Regions from separate parts of the Streptomyces sp. NPDC015345 genome, predicted to be linked through region 1. Evidence: riboswitches for the same ligand, from Rfam matches in the RefSeq annotation. Region 1 holds a riboswitch; each other region holds the start of a gene.
The links. A riboswitch is a leader RNA that binds a small molecule or an ion and turns the genes downstream of it on or off. The one in region 1 is predicted to bind cyclic di-AMP.
Positions count from the first base shown of each region.

Region 2: it holds a riboswitch for cyclic di-AMP, as region 1 does, so the genes downstream of both, ACF062_RS06960 (M23 family metallopeptidase) here and ACF062_RS19000 (C40 family peptidase) in region 1, are expected to answer to the same signal.
Region 3: it holds a riboswitch for cyclic di-AMP, as region 1 does, so the genes downstream of both, ACF062_RS09825 (transglycosylase SLT domain-containing protein) here and ACF062_RS19000 (C40 family peptidase) in region 1, are expected to answer to the same signal.

Region 1 is NZ_JBIBTX010000004.1:402,986-408,424, reverse strand. It holds gene ACF062_RS19025 (nucleoside deaminase) at 37-672, shown strand; gene ACF062_RS19020 (helix-turn-helix domain-containing protein) at 713-1,096, opposite strand; gene ACF062_RS19015 (RidA family protein) at 1,198-1,599, shown strand; gene ACF062_RS19010 (ATP-dependent Clp protease proteolytic subunit) at 1,683-2,318, shown strand; gene ACF062_RS19005 (hypothetical protein) at 2,326-2,634, shown strand; cyclic di-AMP (ydaO/yuaA leader) riboswitch at 3,007-3,183, shown strand; gene ACF062_RS19000 (C40 family peptidase) at 3,187-3,660, shown strand; gene ACF062_RS18995 (ATP-binding protein) at 3,750-4,190, opposite strand; gene ACF062_RS18990 (helix-turn-helix domain-containing protein) at 4,465-5,331, shown strand; gene ACF062_RS18985 (DUF397 domain-containing protein) at 5,341-5,439, shown strand, end outside.
Region 2 is NZ_JBIBTX010000002.1:126,153-131,591, forward strand. It holds gene ACF062_RS06950 (M16 family metallopeptidase) at 1-325, shown strand, start outside; gene ACF062_RS06955 (M16 family metallopeptidase) at 322-1,707, shown strand; cyclic di-AMP (ydaO/yuaA leader) riboswitch at 1,912-2,074, shown strand; gene ACF062_RS06960 (M23 family metallopeptidase) at 2,087-2,890, shown strand; gene ACF062_RS06965 (GntR family transcriptional regulator) at 3,083-3,769, shown strand; gene ACF062_RS06970 (HPr family phosphocarrier protein) at 3,942-4,223, opposite strand; gene ACF062_RS06975 (GNAT family N-acetyltransferase) at 4,361-5,439, shown strand, end outside.
Region 3 is NZ_JBIBTX010000002.1:793,436-798,874, forward strand. It holds gene ACF062_RS09805 (TetR/AcrR family transcriptional regulator) at 120-701, opposite strand; gene ACF062_RS09810 (NADP-dependent oxidoreductase) at 772-1,665, shown strand; gene ACF062_RS09815 (phosphatase PAP2 family protein) at 1,782-2,330, shown strand; gene ACF062_RS09820 (GlsB/YeaQ/YmgE family stress response membrane protein) at 2,422-2,682, opposite strand; gene ACF062_RS09825 (transglycosylase SLT domain-containing protein) at 2,887-3,609, opposite strand; cyclic di-AMP (ydaO/yuaA leader) riboswitch at 3,613-3,777, opposite strand; gene ACF062_RS09830 (hypothetical protein) at 3,996-4,268, shown strand; gene ACF062_RS09835 (hypothetical protein) at 4,394-4,516, shown strand; gene ACF062_RS09840 (fumarylacetoacetate hydrolase family protein) at 4,635-5,439, opposite strand, start outside.

The DNA.
Region 1 (5,439 bases):
TGTTCGCGCCCTCTTCCTGCCGGGCAGAATCGGTGCATGTCTGGTGCCGGAACAGAGCTGCCGGCGGTCTGGCGACTGCCCTTCGCGTTGGCGTGGGAGGCGTTCGGGGCGGGCAGTCGGCCGATCGGAGCGGCGTTGCTCGACGCTGATGGCGCGGTGGTGGCCTGCGGGCGCAACCGCGGCCAGGAGGCAGCCGCCCCGCCCGGGCAGCTCGCCGGGGCGGCCATCGCGCACGCGGAGATCAACGTACTGGCGCAGCTGCCGTCCCGGCGCCGGTATGAGGACCACCGCCTCTTCACCACCCTGGAGCCGTGCCTGCTCTGTAGCGGCGCCCTCCTCCACGCCCGTGTCGGCACGGTCGTCTACGCCGCCGCGGACCCCATGTGGCGCGGAATCGAGCGGGTCCCCTCCGTGGGCGGCGCCATCGCGGAGCGCTGGGTGCGCAGGGAAGGGCCTGTCCAGGGACCTCTGGCTGTGTTCGGCGCGACGCTCCCGTACCTCTGGACGCTCCGCCACGCGCCGGAGACGCCGGAGTCAGGCGAACAGCCGCGCCGCGACGGTCCGCTGGGATTGGCGCGGCGCTGCCTGGATACGCCCGGCTTCACCGAAGCCGAGACGGTGGAGGCCGCCTATCGGCTCGCCCTGCCACGGATCGCGGAGGCCGGGCCTTGACGCCGGGGCCCGGCACGGCCGGTACCGCGCACCCCGCTCCTCAGGCGTCGAAGCGCAGGCGCGACGCCTCGATGTGACCGAGGTGGCGGTGGGTCCACTCGCACATGCCGTCGACCGTGGCGCGCAGGCCCCGGCCGGCCTCGGTGAGGGTGTACTCGACGCGCGGCGGCACGGTGGGGTGCACCTTCCGCTCGACCAGGCCGTTGCGCTCCAGCATGCGCAGGTTCTGCGTGAGCATCTTGTGGCTGATGCCCTCGACCCCGTCCCGCAGCGCGCTGAAGCGCAGGGTCTCGTCACCGAGCGTCTCGATGATCAGGAGCGCCCACTTGTTGGCGACGTCCGAGAAGATCTCCCGGGCCAGCGAGTCCGCGCGCCGCAGGTCCGCGTCCTCGGGCAGGCCTTGGAGCAGTTGTTTGGTCACCATCAGGTTCCCCAGTCACCGAAAAGTGCGTTCTTCCAGGTCAGGAGCCACTCTCCTACAGTTCCCGAGTAACCACAAGAGAGCACCTCGGGAGGGCGAACACCGTGACAAGCCTCGACGTCTTCAACCACGACATTCCGGCCGAGAGCGACTTCGGATACGCACAGGCGATCAGGTCCGGCGAACTGATCCACGTCTCCGGACAGCTCGCGTTCGACGAGACGGGCACCTTCGTGCACGCGGGCGATTTCGGCGCCCAGCTCCAGCAGACCTACACCAACCTGGACAGGGTCCTCGACCACTACGGCGCCACCCGTAACCAGGTGGTCTCACAGAACTTGTACGTGGTGAACCTACGGCAGAACGCCGCGGCGACGGCGGAGGGCAACCTGGCGTACTTCGGCGACCACCGCCCCACCGCCACGGTCCTCGGCGTCACCGAACTGACCCTTCCCGGTCAGGTCGTCGAGATCAGCTTCGTCGTCGACAGAAGGCTGCCTTGCTGAGCGCCCCCCAAAGAAACGTACGTCCTGTACATTTTTTACGGAGAGCTGGACCCTCCGTCGCCCCCTAGCAAGAGAGGCCTGCCATGCGCCGTCCGTCAGCCCGTCATGTCCTGCCCGAGTTCACCGAGCGCACCAGTTCGGGGGCGCGGACCATGGATCCGTACTCGCGACTTCTGGAAGAGCGGATCGTCTTTCTCGGCACCCCCGTCGACGACACGTCGGCGAACGACGTGATGGCGCAGTTCACGCACCTCGAGTACGCGGCGCCCGACCGCGACATCTCGCTGTACATCAACTCCCCCGGCGGCTCGTTCAGCGCGATGACCGCCATCTACGACACGATGCGGTTCGTCAGCTGTGACGTGGAGACGGTCTGCCTCGGGCAGGCCGCCTCGGCCGCCGCCGTCCTGCTGGCGGCCGGCACACCCGGCAAGCGGCACGCGCTGCCGGGGGCGCGGATACTGATCCACCAGCCCTCCTTCTCCGAGCCGATCCAGGGGCAGGCCAGTGATCTGGCGATCCAGGCCGACGAGATCCTGCGGACCCGGCGGCTCCTCGAAGAACTCCTCGCGCGGCACACGGGACAGAGCCCGGAGCGGATCGCCGCGGACATCGAGCGGGACAAGATCCTCGACGCCCCGGCCGCCGTGGAGTACGGGCTCGTGGACCGGATCGTCCAGAGCCGCAAGACCTCGCTCGGCGCGCGCGGGACGAGGTGACCCGCGGATGCTGCCGCCCGAGCTGCCGCCGCTGCCCGCGCTGACCCGCGCCGAGGCCGAGTTGATCGACCGTTACCTCGAAGTCGTCGATCTGGTCGGCCGGATCAACCCCGCCCGCGCCGAGCACACCTACGGCGGACTGCGTGCCGCCCAGGCCCTGGTCGGCCGGGCGACGGCCCTGCGGGACGCACTGGCCCTCATGCACCGGCGCGGCGAGAGCGAGGTGCACGCCGCCACGCTCGCCCAGGCCCTGCGCGTCCTCGACGGCGAGCGGCGGACCGGACGGGTGGGCGTGCCGCCATCGGCAAGCCAGTGAGCCGGTGAGTCCCTCAGCGGCCGCTGAAGGACGCGCTCCGCTCACCGGAACGTCTGGATCCGCTGTGCGAGCGACCAGATGGGCTACCTCAGTTGGCGTAGCAGGGGCTCCTTAATCACGCGTTCGAGAGTTGCACCGGATACGTACGGCGAAGGCGGAATGAGACGTTCCGGTGCTGGTCGAGCCATCGTCAGACGGGCCATTGGGAGTCGAATTCGGCAGCGTCCACCCGAACAGGTCAGTCGTGAGGAGCCTCACAAAACGTCGTTTCGACTCGGTTTTCGAGTGGTTTTCGGGTCAAGATCCCTTCCGACGACAAGACCCCGCCACAGCGGCGGGGCGATCCGGGCGGACGCCGAGTCCTGCCGCCGCCCGGTTGACCGGTCGACATCGGTGCACCGGCAGGAGTGGAGGACCCGAGCAAGGCGGGCCCGTCCGGGAAGTCCGGACGACGCCCTTGGGGTGAAGCCGCAGAGCATGACGCGGCCGGGCATCTTCGCCTGCCCGAACCCGACAGGTCATCCTTCACAGGCGGCTGACGAAGGGTTACGCATGACCGCGCTGAATCACGTTCCGTCGCTGCTCGGCAGGACCGGGGCCGTCTCGGCCCTCACCCTCGCCGTTGTGGGCGGCACCGTCGTGGCCCCCGGGCTCACATCGGAAGCCGAGGCAGCCACCCACGGAACGAAAGCGCTCAAGATCGCGGCGTCCAAGAAGGGCTCTCCCTACAGCTACGGAGCGGTTGGGCCCAACCGCTTCGACTGCTCGGGCCTGACGCTGTACTCGTTCAAGCGCACGGGCAAGAAGCTGCCGCGCACCGCCGCCGCGCAGTACAACAAGACGCGGCACATCTCGAAGTCCCAGCGGACCCGAGGCGACCTGGTGTTCTTCCACTCGGGCCGGAACGTCTACCACGTCGGGATCTACGCGGGTAACGGCCGCATCTGGCACGCACCGAAGAGGGGGACCGTGGTACGCCTGGACAAGATCTGGACCAAGAGCGTCTGGTACGGCCGGGTCCGCTGACCCGCCCGTCACGCCCGGCCGGACGCGGGGGTCCGTGGACCCGCACGCCGCGTCCGGCCGGAGCCGGGCCGCGCGGCGGGTGCGCGGCGTCAGCGGTGCCCCTGCTGGACCGGCGCTGTCCAGGGCAGTGCGATCCATACAGTTTTGCCGCCCTCCGCCGTGGGGCTGACGGATAGCTTGCCGCCGCATTCGGCGGTCAGCCAGCGGATGATGACCATGCCGCGGCCGTTGTCCTGCTGGACGGCGGCCGGCAGCCGCCTCGGATAGCGCGGGTGACTGTCGGTGACGCCGATCCGCAGCTGCTCGTCCCGGTCGAGCTCGACGTCCACCGTGAAGGTGGGCGACTGCCCTCTGGTGTGCTGCACGGCGTTGGTGGCGAGTTCGGAGACGATGAGTCTGATCGTGTCCGCCACCTCGGCCTCGCCCGGCAGGCCCCATTCCGTGAGTACGTTCGCCACGTACGCGCGGGCGGCCGAGACCGAGGCGGGATCGCTCGGCAGAGTGACGGATGCTTCCTGGTGATCTGCCATGGCGACGCTGTCCCTTTCCCACCGGGGTCGGTCTCCGACTCGGAGCGGATGACTCGAGGACGGCCCCGGACTGGTGCTTCGCGCCAGCGTCCCATTCCTTCGCCGGTCACGGGTGGCGATCCACCGAGATGTGCATATATCTGTCGCTCGAAGCGGTGAACTCTGCCAGGACCGACCGTATTTGGGCGCGGGGACGCCACTTCCTCTACTGTCGCCTCTGTCCCCCCGCTCTGCCGCCGGGATGCCCGACGGCTCGGTCCGGAAGGAGACGGACATGCAGTACGGCCCCGCGGTGCGCCGCCGCCGGCTCGGCGCCGAACTGCGCGCGCTGCGCGGCCTCGCGGGACTCACCAGCAGCCAGGCCGCCGCGAAGGTCGGCTGGCACCAGTCGAAGGTGAGCCGGATCGAGACGGGCCGCAGCGGTGTGAAGGCCACGGATGTGCGCCTCCTGCTCGACGCGTACGAGGTGAAGGATGCCCACCTCAGCGAGTTGCTCGTGGCCCTGGCGGGCGCCGACGACACCGGTGCCTCGGGGCGTCACCACTGGTGGAAGGCGTACCGCGACCTGCTGCCCGCCGCCTATCGCGACTTCATCAGCCTGGAGTCGCAGGCGAGTTGGGTACGCACCCTGGAGACCTCGGTGGTTCCGGGGCTGCTCCAGACCCCCGATTACGCGCGCGCCGTCACGCGGGCCGCGCTCGGCGGGCTGCCCGACGAGCAGGTGGACGCGCTGGTGGAGGTGCGTCTGGCCCGTCAGGACGTGCTGCGCGCGGAGCCTCCGGTGCGGCTGAGCGTGGTCCTGGACGAGGCGGTTTTGCGCCGTTCCGTGGGCGGACCGCAGGTCTTCGCACATCAGCTCGCACGGTTACAGGAGGTGGCGCAGTTGCCACAGGTGCGACTTCAGGTGCTGCCGTTCTCCTCCGGAGAGCATGTGGGCCTCATCGGGCCTTTCGTTATTTTCTCATTTCCGAACATTGCTGATCTGGATGTGGTTGTTCTCGACCACTTGACGAGTAGCCTCTATCTCGAACGGAAAGAAGACCTCCAGGCATACGTGGAGGCCTTCAACTCCCTTCAGGAACAGGCGCTTTCACCCGAGGACTCAGAGGATTTCATCGCCGGGCTAAGCGACGGCGCGTAAGGAGGCACCATGACCGCACTGCCTCGGTACGTACCTTCAAGCACCACCCTTCAGGGTGCGCGGTGGCAGCGCAGCAGCCGCAGCAACGGAATGAACAACTGTGTCGAG
Region 2 (5,439 bases), on a different contig from region 1:
CCGCTTCGCCGCGGAGGGCCCCACCCCGGAGGAGATGGAGCGCGCCCAGGCCCAGCTGGAGCGGGAGTGGCTCGACCGTCTCGGCACGGTCGCGGGCCGCGCGGACGAACTGTGCCGGTACGCGGTCCTGTTCGGCGACCCGCAGCTCGCTCTCACCGCGGTGCAGCGCGTGCTCGACGTCACCGCCGAGGAGGTCCAGGAGGTCGCCAAGGCCCGCCTGCGCCCGGACAACCGCGCGGTGCTCGTCTACGAACCGGTGTCCACCGAGGACGAGGCCGCCGAGGCCGCCGCCGAGACCGCAGAGGAAGAGGAGGCGGCGAAGTGACCGAGGCCGCGACGATGCAGTTCCACCCCCAGCCCCAGGCCGGCACGGCCAAGCCGTGGGCCTTCCCCGCCCCAGAGCGCGGCGCGCTGCCCAACGGCCTCACGGTGCTGCGCTGTGACCGCCCCGGCCAGCAGGTCGTCGCCGTGGAGGTCCACCTGGAGGCGCCCCTGGACGCCGAGCCGAAGGGCCTCGACGGCGTCGCCACGATCATGGCGAGGGCCTTCAACGAAGGCACCGACAAGCACTCGGCGGAGGAGTTCGCCGCCGAGCTCGACCGGTGCGGCGCCACCATGGACGCGCACGCCGACCACCCCGGCGTCCGCGTCTCCCTCGAAGTCCCGGTCTCCCGCCTCCCCAAGGCGCTCGGCCTGCTCTCCGACGCCCTGAGGGCCCCGGCCTTCGCGGACAGCGAGATCGAGCGCCTCGTACGCAACCGCCTGGACGAGATCCCGCATGAGGCGGCCAATCCGGCACGCCGCGCGGCCAAGGAGCTCTCCAGGCAGCTGTTCCCGGCGAGTTCGCGCATGTCGCGGCCCCGCCAGGGCACCGAGGAGACGGTCAAGGCCATCGACGCGGCCGCGGTGCGCGCCTTCTACGAGGCGCACGTCCGTCCCGCCACGTCCACCCTGGTGGTCGTCGGCGACCTCGCGGGCACCGACCTGGACGCCGTCCTCGCGGACACCGTCGGCACCTGGAAGGGCGGCACCGCCGAGCCCCGCCCGATGCCCGCGATCACCGCGGACGACACGGGCCGTGTCGTCATCGTGGACCGCCCCGGAGCCGTCCAGACGCAGCTTCTGATCGGCCGCATCGGCCCGGACCGGCACGACCGGATCTGGCCGGCCCAGGTCCTCGGCACGTACTGCCTGGGCGGAACCCTCACCTCCCGCCTGGACCGCGTCCTGCGCGAGGAGAAGGGCTACACCTACGGCGTACGGGCGTTCAGCCAGGTCCTGCGCTCCGCACCGGACGGCACGGGCGCCGCGATGCTCGCCATCAGCGGCTCCGTCGACACCGCCTCCACGGGGCCCGCGCTGGAGGACCTCTGGACGGTCCTGCGCACCCTCGCAGCCGAGGGCCTGACCGACGCCGAGCGCGACGTGGCGGTGCAGAACCTGGTGGGCGTGGCCCCGCTCAAGTACGAGATGGCCGCCTCCGTGGCCGCCACGCTCGCCGACCAGGTCGAGCAGAACCTCCCGGACGACTTCCAGGCGCGGCTCTACCGGCAGTTGGCCGCGACCGGCACCGTGGAGGCCACCGCGGCCGTCGTGAGCGCCTTCCCGGAGGACCACCTGGTGACGATCCTCGTCGGGGACGCCGCGGAGATCGAGGAGCCCGTCAGGGCGCTCGGCATCGGCGAGGTGAGTGTGGTCGCCGGCTGAGCGGCAGTCAGGACATATCGGGACCCCGGCGACCGTTTCGGTGGCCGGGGTCGCGTACTCCCCATATGTCCGAATTCATAGGGTGGTTGCCTGTTCGGTGTGTGGCGTGCGCTACAAAAGAGGCGTTCTGTTTGTCGATTGAAAGACGGCCCGTTTAGCGTCGGTCCGACTGTTCGTCACGCAGTACGTCGCATCCGCGGCACCGGACAGTCATCGCCGAGTCCCCGTACGGCGCGAGCCAGGGGAGCCGGGGACCCACATGTCCCCTGGGGTGAATCGGGCACCTTGCCGTCAGGTGAGGGACTCGTAGGAGACCTTCCTGCTCCGAACCCGTCAGCTAACCCGGTAGGCGAGAAGGAAGGAAAGGATCAGCCGCTTCATGGCGTTCACCCGTGCCACCGGGAAGCACCGTCGTCCCAGCCGCCTCACCCGCACCACCGCGAACGTCGCGGGCGTCGCAGCGATCACCACCACGGGTGTCATCGGAGGCCTGGCCGCTCCGGCGCTCGCCGCCGCCGACGACGCCGCCTTCGAACACACCGGGCTCACCCAGGCGATCTCCGTGGGCGACTCGCTCGCCGACAGCATCGACGCGCAGGCCGCCGCCCAGCGGCAGGCCGCCGACGACGCCGCGGCCGCCAAGAAGGCCGAAGAGGCCGCCAAGAAGAAGGCCGCCGAGGAGAAGCGCAAGGCCGAGGCCGAGGCCAAGGCGAAGGCCAAGAAGGAGCGCGAGGCGAAGGAGCGCGCCGCCCGCGAGGCCGAGCGCAAGCGCCTGAACACCTACGTCTCCCCGATCTCCGGCTCGTACGTCTCCACGGGTTACCAGACCGGCGGCGCCATGTGGTCCTCCGGCAGCCACACCGGCGTCGACTTCCACGCCGCGTCCGGCACGCCGGTCCACGCGGTGGGCGCCGGCACCGTCGTCGAGGCGGGCTGGGGCGGTGCCTACGGCAACAACGTGGTCATCAAGATGAACGACGGCACGTACACCCAGTACGGCCACATGTCGTCCCTCGGCGTCACCGTCGGCCAGACGGTCACCCCGGGCCAGCAGATAGGCCTCTCGGGCTCCACCGGCAACTCCAGTGGCCCGCACCTCCACTTCGAGGCCCGCACCGGCCCGGACTACGGCTCGGACATCGACCCCGTGGCGTACCTCCGCTCGCACGGCGTCAACGTCTGACCCGTCCCGGCACCTCACCGAAGGCCCCGGCTCTCCCGAGCCGGGGCCTTCGCCGTTTCCCACCCGCCTCGCCTGGCCAAAAGATATCCATGGAATCCGGCCCGCCATCGGAAATTCAGCGGCTCTGCAATAGAGTTCCGGAACGAGCGTCGGTCGACCGCGTTTCGCGGGGATTAAGGCGGAGGTCCGGTTATGCGCATTCCCGCACACTCGGTATGCACGGCCATCCGGGACGACATTGTGGCCGGGGTCTACGAAAGGGGCGGGCGGCTCACCGAGGAGCTTCTCGCGCGCCGCTACGGGGTCTCCCGCGTCCCCGTACGCGAAGCCCTGCGCACCCTGGAGGCCGAGGGCTTCGTCGTCACGCGCAGGCACGCCGGCGCCTGTGTCGCCGAGCCCACGGAGCAGGAGGCCGCCGACCTCCTGGAGCTGCGCACGGTGCTCGAGCCGCTCGCCGCGGCCCGCGCCGCACAGCGCCGCACCGACGCGCACCTCAAGGTCCTGCGCGGACTCGTGCGGCTGGGCCAGGAGCGCGTGCGGAAGGGTCAGGGGGAGGATCTGCGCTCGCTGGGCGGCTGGTTCCACGAGACGCTCGCCCAGGCCTCCGGCAGCCCCGGCCTCATCACGCTGCTCACCCAGCTGCGGCACAAGCTCGCCTGGATGTACGTCGTCGGGGCCCCGGCCGCGCCCGCGGTGTCCTGGTCCGAGCACGCGGCGATCGTCGACGCGGTGGCCCGCGGGGACGCGGAACGGGCCAGGATGCTCACCGCCGGCCACGCGGAGCGGGCGACGGCCGCGCACCGGTTGCGCCCCTCGCCGACGGCGGGCCGTGTGAGGGAAGTGCAACACCCCGTAAACACGGTGAGTCTCAGGAATTAACGCGGGTGCCGTATACAAAGTGAGGCGCGAGAGGAGTGCCGGTCAATGCAATTCCGGCCGTTCCTTTATTTCCGTGCATAAACTGCCGCCACATAAACTGGCACCAGGTGAGACATAAGGCAAAGGGCCCACCCCGTGTTCGGGGTGGGCCCTTTGAAAGGTGCTGCGTGGGTCAGACCGTCTCCGGAAGCTCCTCGAGACCGTCCGCGACCAGCTTCGCCAGACGGTCCAGGGCGGCGTCCGCGCCCTCGGCGTCGGAGGCGAGCACGATCTCCTCGCCACCCTGGGCGCCCAGGCCGAGCACCGCGAGCATCGAGGCGGCGTTGACCGGGTTGCCGTCGGCCTTGGCGATCGTCACGGGGACGCCGGCGGCCGTGGCCGCGCGGACGAAGATGGAGGCGGGTCGGGCGTGGAGGCCCTCGGCCCAGCCGACGTTGACGCGGCGCTCAGCCATGTGTTGCTGCCCTTCCAGGTGTTTCACACTTGTCTAGACCATTGTCGCATGTCGCGGTGGATGCTCTGGTGACGGGACGCCGGTCCTCCTCGACCGTACCCGGCCCAGGCGGCCCCGCGACCCGTACCCTGGGCCCCATGCAGACCCCGTCGGAGCAGCAGGATCGGCACGACTATCCCTCGCACTGGGAAGCCGACGTGGTGCTGCGCGACGGAGGCACCGCCCGGATCAGGCCCATCACGGCCGAGGACGCGGACCGCCTGGTCAGCTTCTACGAACAGGTCTCGGACGAGTCGAAGTACTACCGCTTCTTCGCGCCCTACCCGCGGCTGTCCGCCAAGGACGTGCGCCGCTTCACCCACCACGACCAGGTGGACCGCGTGGGACTCGCCGCCACGGTGGGCGGCGAGTTCATCGCCACCGTGCGCTACGACCGCATCGACGAGCGCGGCATGGCCGCCAGCGCCCCCGCCGACGAGGCCGAGGTCGCCTTCCTCGTACAGGACGCCCATCAGGGCCGCGGCGTGGCCTCCACGCTCCTCGAACACATCGCGGCGGTCGCCAGGGAGCGCGGCATCCGGCGCTTCGCGGCCGAGGTGCTGCCCGCCAACACCAAGATGATCAAGGTGTTCACGGACGCCGGGTACCAGCAGAAGCGCAGCTTCGAAGACGGCGTCGTACGCCTGGAGTTCGACCTGGAGCCCACCGACCGCTCGCTCGCCGTGCAGCGCGCCCGCGAACAGCGCGCCGAGGGACGGTCCGTGCAGCGCCTGCTGACGCCGGGCTCGGTCGCGGTGATCGGCGTCGGCCGCGCCCCCGGCGGCGTGGGCCGCAGCGTGCTGCGCAACCTCAAGGAGGCAGGCTTCACCGGGCGCCTCTCCGCGGTGAACAGCGCGTTCGACGAAGGCTCCGAAGTCGACGCGGTGCCCGCGTACCGCTCGGTCACGGCCATCGAGGAGCCCGTGGACCTCGCCGTGGTCGCCGTGCCCGCCGACCGGGTCTCCCAGGTCGTCGCCGAGTGCGGCGAGCGCGGGGTGCAGGGCCTCCTGGTGCTCTCCGCCGGGTACGGCGAGAGCGGCGCCGTGGGCCGCGAGCGGCAGCGCGAACTGGTCCGCCAGGCCCGGTCCTACGGCATGCGCATCATCGGCCCGAACGCCTTCGGTGTCATCAACACCTCCCCGGGGACGCGGCTCAACGCCTCGCTCGCTCCCGAGCC
Region 3 (5,439 bases), on a different contig from region 1:
AGCGGCGGGTCAGGACGGCAGGTCTGGTCGGGCGTCCAGGCGGCAGGTCTGGCCGGGCGCCCGGTCGGCAGGCTGGTCGGAGGTCCGGTCGGCGGCTTCGGCCGGCACCGCGTCGCCGCTCATGCAGCGAGGCCCGCGGCCTCCCAGGCCGCCTCGATCATCCGGAAGACCTCGTCCACCGCGGCCTGCGGATCGGCCGCCTCACGGGCCAGCGAATGGGCGTCGATCACGAACCTCGCGATCGTCCGGCACGCCGTGGTGTCCGGCGGCAGGCCGAGGTCGGCGGCGATGGCCGCCGCCAGCGACTCCGCGTGGCGCAGCCGCATCGACTCCTCGTACTGCCGCAGGGCGGGCGAGGTGTCGATCATGCGCCAGATCGGCGCGACGCTGTCCGCCGTGCAATGCCGCACCATGTCCCGCATCTCGTGGCGCAGCACGGGGATGAGCGGCTCCCGCGGCGCCCGGCCGGTGACCGCCCGCGCCAGACGGTGCTCGAAGTCCTCGTCCTGCTCGAACACCAGGGCCTCTTTCGAGGCGAAGTGGGAGAAGACCGTGGTGACGGCCACGTCGGCCTCGGCGGCGACATCGCGGATGCCCACCGCCTCGTATCCGCGCTCCAGGAAGAGCCGCAGGGCGGTCTCAGCGATCTTCTGACGGGTCGCGGCCTTCTTGCGCTCACGACGTCCGGGCGGCACGGTCATCCGCTGATGCTAACAAATGCGAAGACATAACCGTTCCAAAACACTAACCGTTAGTGTTACGTTCCTTCGTATGAAGAGAATCAGCTTCGCCGAGTTCGGCGGTCCGGACGTCCTGCGGCTCGTGGACGCCGAGGAGCCCCATGCGGGCCCCGGTCAGATACGCATCGCCGTGCGGGCGGCGGGCGTGAACCCCGTCGACTGGAGGATCCGTGAAGGCCAGATCCTGGGGGCCCACCCGACCGAGTTGCCCGCGGGAGTCGGCCTGGACGCCGCCGGGGTGGTGGACGAGGTCGGCGAGGGCGTCGAAGGAGTCGAGGCCGGCGACCACGTCTTCGGGGAAGGCTCGGACACCTATGCCGAGTTCGCCGTGCTGTCGGCCTGGGCCCGTATGCCCGAGGGGCTGACATTCGAGGAGGCGGCCGGTTACCCCTCCGTGGTGGAGACCGCGCTGCGCGTCATCCGCGAGGTCGGTGTGCGGTCCGGGCAGACGCTGCTGGTCAGCGGCGCGTCCGGGGGAGTCGGGTCGGCGGTCCTCCAGATCGCCCGCGACCGGGGCATCGCCGTGATCGGCACGGCGGGGGCCGCGAACCAGGACTATCTGCGCGGCCTGGGTGCCCGCGCCACGACGTACGGCGAGGGCTGGGTGGAGCGGGTGCGGCGGCTCGGCCCTGTCGACGCGGCTCTGGACCTGGCCGGATCGGGCGTCATCCGCGAACTCGTCGAGCTGACCGGGGACCCGCGGAAGGTGCTCTCGATCGCCGATCTCGGCGCGCCGGAGTTCGGTGTCCGGTTCTCCGGCGTGGCCGGGAGCGTGCCGGAAGCGCTCGTCGAGGCCGCCGGCCTCATCTCGCGGGGCAAGCTCCACATCCCGGTCGAGAAGTCGTACCCGCTCGCCGATGCCGCGGCGGCACACGTCGACAGCCAGGCCGGTCACACCCGTGGGCGCCGGGTCCTGATCGTCTGAGTCCTGATCGCCGCGGGCCCGACCGGCTCGGCCAGTCGGCCTCACGTGACCGGACCGGTCGGCCTCAAGTGATCAAGAGCTGCGTATCTTCCGGCGTTACGGGATACCTGGTGCGCATGAAGTTGCTGACGGTTGTGAGTGAGGTCGATCGAGTGGTGACGCAGCAGGTGGCCCGGCGCGTCGCGCCAGGTGTGGGCAAGGTGCTCTCCGGGGTGGAGGAGGCGGCGGAGAGCACGAAGCTGTGGTGCGGGGCCGCCGTCGCGATGGCGTGCCTGGGCGGGTGGCGCGGCCGTACCGCGGCCGTGGCCGGTCTCGCCGCCATGACGGTGGCGCAGCTGGCGTCGAACGGCGTGTGCAAGCAGCTGGCCGACCGGCCCCGGCCGCCCAAGGAGTGGTTCCCGCACGACGAGGCCGACGACCGGCCCGACTCCTCCTCCTTCCCCTCCGGGCACACCGCGGCGGCGGTGGGATTCACCGCCGCCGTCCTTCCCGCCTGGCCGGCCGCCGGCCTCGTCTGCGCGGTACCGGCGGCGATGGTGTCGGTCGAGCGCGTGCAGAGCGGCGCCCACTACCCCAGCGACGTCGTCGCCGGCGCCGCCATCGGCCTGGCCGGCGCCTGGCTGGTCCGGCAGACTCCCCGCCTTGCCCTGCGCCACTGGACGTAGGAGACACGGGACGTCGGCACGAGCCGAGACGAAGGCCCCCGGCGCGGTGCGCCGGGGGCCTTCGCGGAAGGGGACGGGATGCAGGACGGGATCAAGCGTGTCGTCGGGCCCACAGAGGGGTGACGAAGGAGATGAGGACGGCTGCGACGCCGATCTGGAAGACGTGCCGGATCCAGTCGATGCCGCCGGTGTCGCGAACGCCGAAGGCGCTGGCGAGAGCGTTGCCGACCACGGCGCCCACGATGCCGAGGAGAACCGTCAGCCACAGGGGAATGGGCTGACGCCCCGGCAGAACGAGCTTGGCCAGCAGGCCGATGATGAGTCCCGCGATGATGGCCCAGAGGAACGACACGACAACTCCTTCGTTTACTTCTGTCTACGGTTCCGACTGTCTACGGTTCCGATCTTCGGTTCCGATCTTTCGGCTACCAACGTCCGCGTGCCCGGCAATCCGCGGCCCATTCCTCTCCCGTCCGCCCCGCCGCGCGGAACGGGCATGCCGTGAGCCCCGGCACACCACGTGTCCGGGGCTCACGGCATGTCAGAGAGGCGCGGTCTAGTACGGGCCGTTCACGTTGTCGATCGAGCCGTACCGGTCGGCCGCGTAGTTGCAGGCGGCGGTGATGTTGGCGACCGGGTCGTAGCTGTCCGTCGAGGTGCCGGGCACGTGGTACGCCTCGAAGGTGGGGGCGATCACCTGGAGGAGGCCCTTCGACGGGGTTCCGGCGACGGCGTTGGAGTCCCAGTTGTTGATGGCCCACGGGTTGCCGGAGGACTCGCGCATGACGTTGCGGTGGATTCCCTCGTACGTGCCGGGAATGCCGTGCTGCGCCATGATGTCGAGCGACTCCCGGATCCAGCCGTCGAGGTTGTCGCTGTAGGACTTCTTCGCCGGGGCGGCGGCGGTCTTGACGGAAGCCGGGGAAGCGGTCGCCTTCTTCGCGGGCTCGGCGGCGTTCTTCTTGCCGAGGGTGAGCTTGAGACCGGGGTGGATCAGCTTCGGGTCGTCACCGAGGACGTTGCGATTGTCCTCGTAGAGCTTTTTCCAGCCGCCGCTCAAGGAATGCTCCCGGGCGATCTTGGAAAGGGAGTCACCCGCGACGACTACGTGGGTGTTCGGGGCGGCGGCGGGCTTGACGGCCGCAGGGGCCTGAGCCGCGTGGGCGGCGGTCGCGCCGAGCACCGGCAGGACGAGCACGGCTCCGCCCGTTCCCGCGGCGGCGATGCCCCGGGTGAGCGAGCGGGACTTGGGACGGCGGTGCTTTCCCTTTGCAGGCATGACGAATTTCCTCTCCGTCGCCTACGAGGTGAGCTGTCGGGTTCGGACGGGAGATGTCCGGTCGCACTGGGCATGCGACTTCACCCCGAGCCGTTCCGGAAACCGGATCGGCGGCTTACCTGGTTCCCCCGCTCCTGCCGTGCGTGAGTGAGTAAGTGGGTGGGTGTAACGGCTTCCGGACAGCGGCAGGATTCGGCGTTCCATCCGGTTCGACGGTGACATTAAGCGAGAAAGGCCGGAGGTAACAAGGCGCGAATTCGCGGCGGCAATGCGAGAGGTCGGTTCGTGGAGATCAAATTCCCTTGGCCCTCTTTGATCCAAAACTCAACTCTCTGTCCGCAGAACGGGAATGCGCTCCGAGATCTTCGGCGCGTGCGGGAGTCGGCGTGACCCATTTCACGGAGAGGTGTGGATTAAATGCCGCTCGCCGCGTCAAATCGGGCATATTGCAACGCTCGATGATGCCGGTAGGCGGAGGTCGTGTGGAGGTGGATGTGGACGCGGATATGGAAAGAGCGGCCATTGCCGGAAAAGGGGTGGGCGGCTCGGCGGATCTGGGAGTTGACGATTCATCGGCCGCGTTTTCAGGCGGCCCGTTCGGCGGCCCGTTCCTTGATTCCGGCGAGCGCGGTGTCGAGCATCCGGTCGAACTCCGTTAGTGGCGGTACGCGTCGCGTCATCGTCCGGGGGCGACCGCCACCTCGGCGAGCACCGCCTCGGGCAGTCCCAACTCCGCGCCGTAGGTGGCGTGTTGGTGGTCCACGCGATCGAACAAGGAGGGCGTATGGGCGAGGTCACCGCACCGGAGCGGCCGCCGGGGCCGAACCGGCACGCCTCCCCGGGCACCGGCGTTCGCGTACTCCCGCCGCTCTACCGCATCAACTGCCGTACGGCGCAGGAAAAGTGACCGTCCACGCGGCGACGTCACGGCCCTTCGGTCTGGTGCGTGGTCCGCTCGCGCGGGCCGTCGTCAGGGGGCACAGGGCGACGACACGGAACTGTCGGTGGTCTGCCCCGCAGGCCGCTCACGGCCGCTCACGGCCACGCCGTCGGCCGGTCGGCAGGGGCACGGGCTCCGCCCCGGGGACGACGGTGTTCGTGAGCGTGCCGATGCCCTCCGCCGTGAGGGTGACGGTGTCGCCGGGCTTCAGTGGCGCAGGGGTCTGCTCGCCGCGCCGGCCCCACAGCTCGGCGAGACAGCCTCCGTTGCCGCAGGTGCCCGAGCCGAGGACGTCACCCGGGACGACGCGGGTGCCGCGCGAGGCGTAGGCGGCCATCTCCTCGAAGGTCCAGCTCATGTTGGACAGCAGGTCCTCGCCGGCCTTCTCGCCGTTGACCTCGGCGGTCAGGGCAAGGCGTAGGAACCCCTCGGCGTCCCGGTACGGCTCCAGCTCGTCGGCGGTGACCAGGTACGGGCCGAGGGTGGTGGCGGTGTCCTTGCCCTTGCAGGGGCCGAGGCCGACCTTCATCTCCGCGCCCTGAAGGTCCCGCGCCGACCAGTCGTTGAAGACCGTGTAGCCGACGATGTGGTCGCGGGCCTGCTCGGGCGTGAGGTCCCGGCCCTCTCGCCCGATCACCGCGCCCACCTCCAGCTCGAAGTCCAGCACGGCCGACCCCGGCGGCACGGGCACGTCCTCGCGGTGGCCGTAGATCGCGTGCGGGTTGGTGAAGTAGAAGGTCGGGGCCGCGTACCACTGCTCGGGGACACCGCCGGTGCCCTCCACGGCGCGGCGCACCCCTTCGACGTGCTCCTCGAAGGTCACGAAGTCCCGTACCGAGGCGGGCTGGAGCGGGGCCAGCAGCCGTACCCGGGAGACGTGCGGGCCGGGG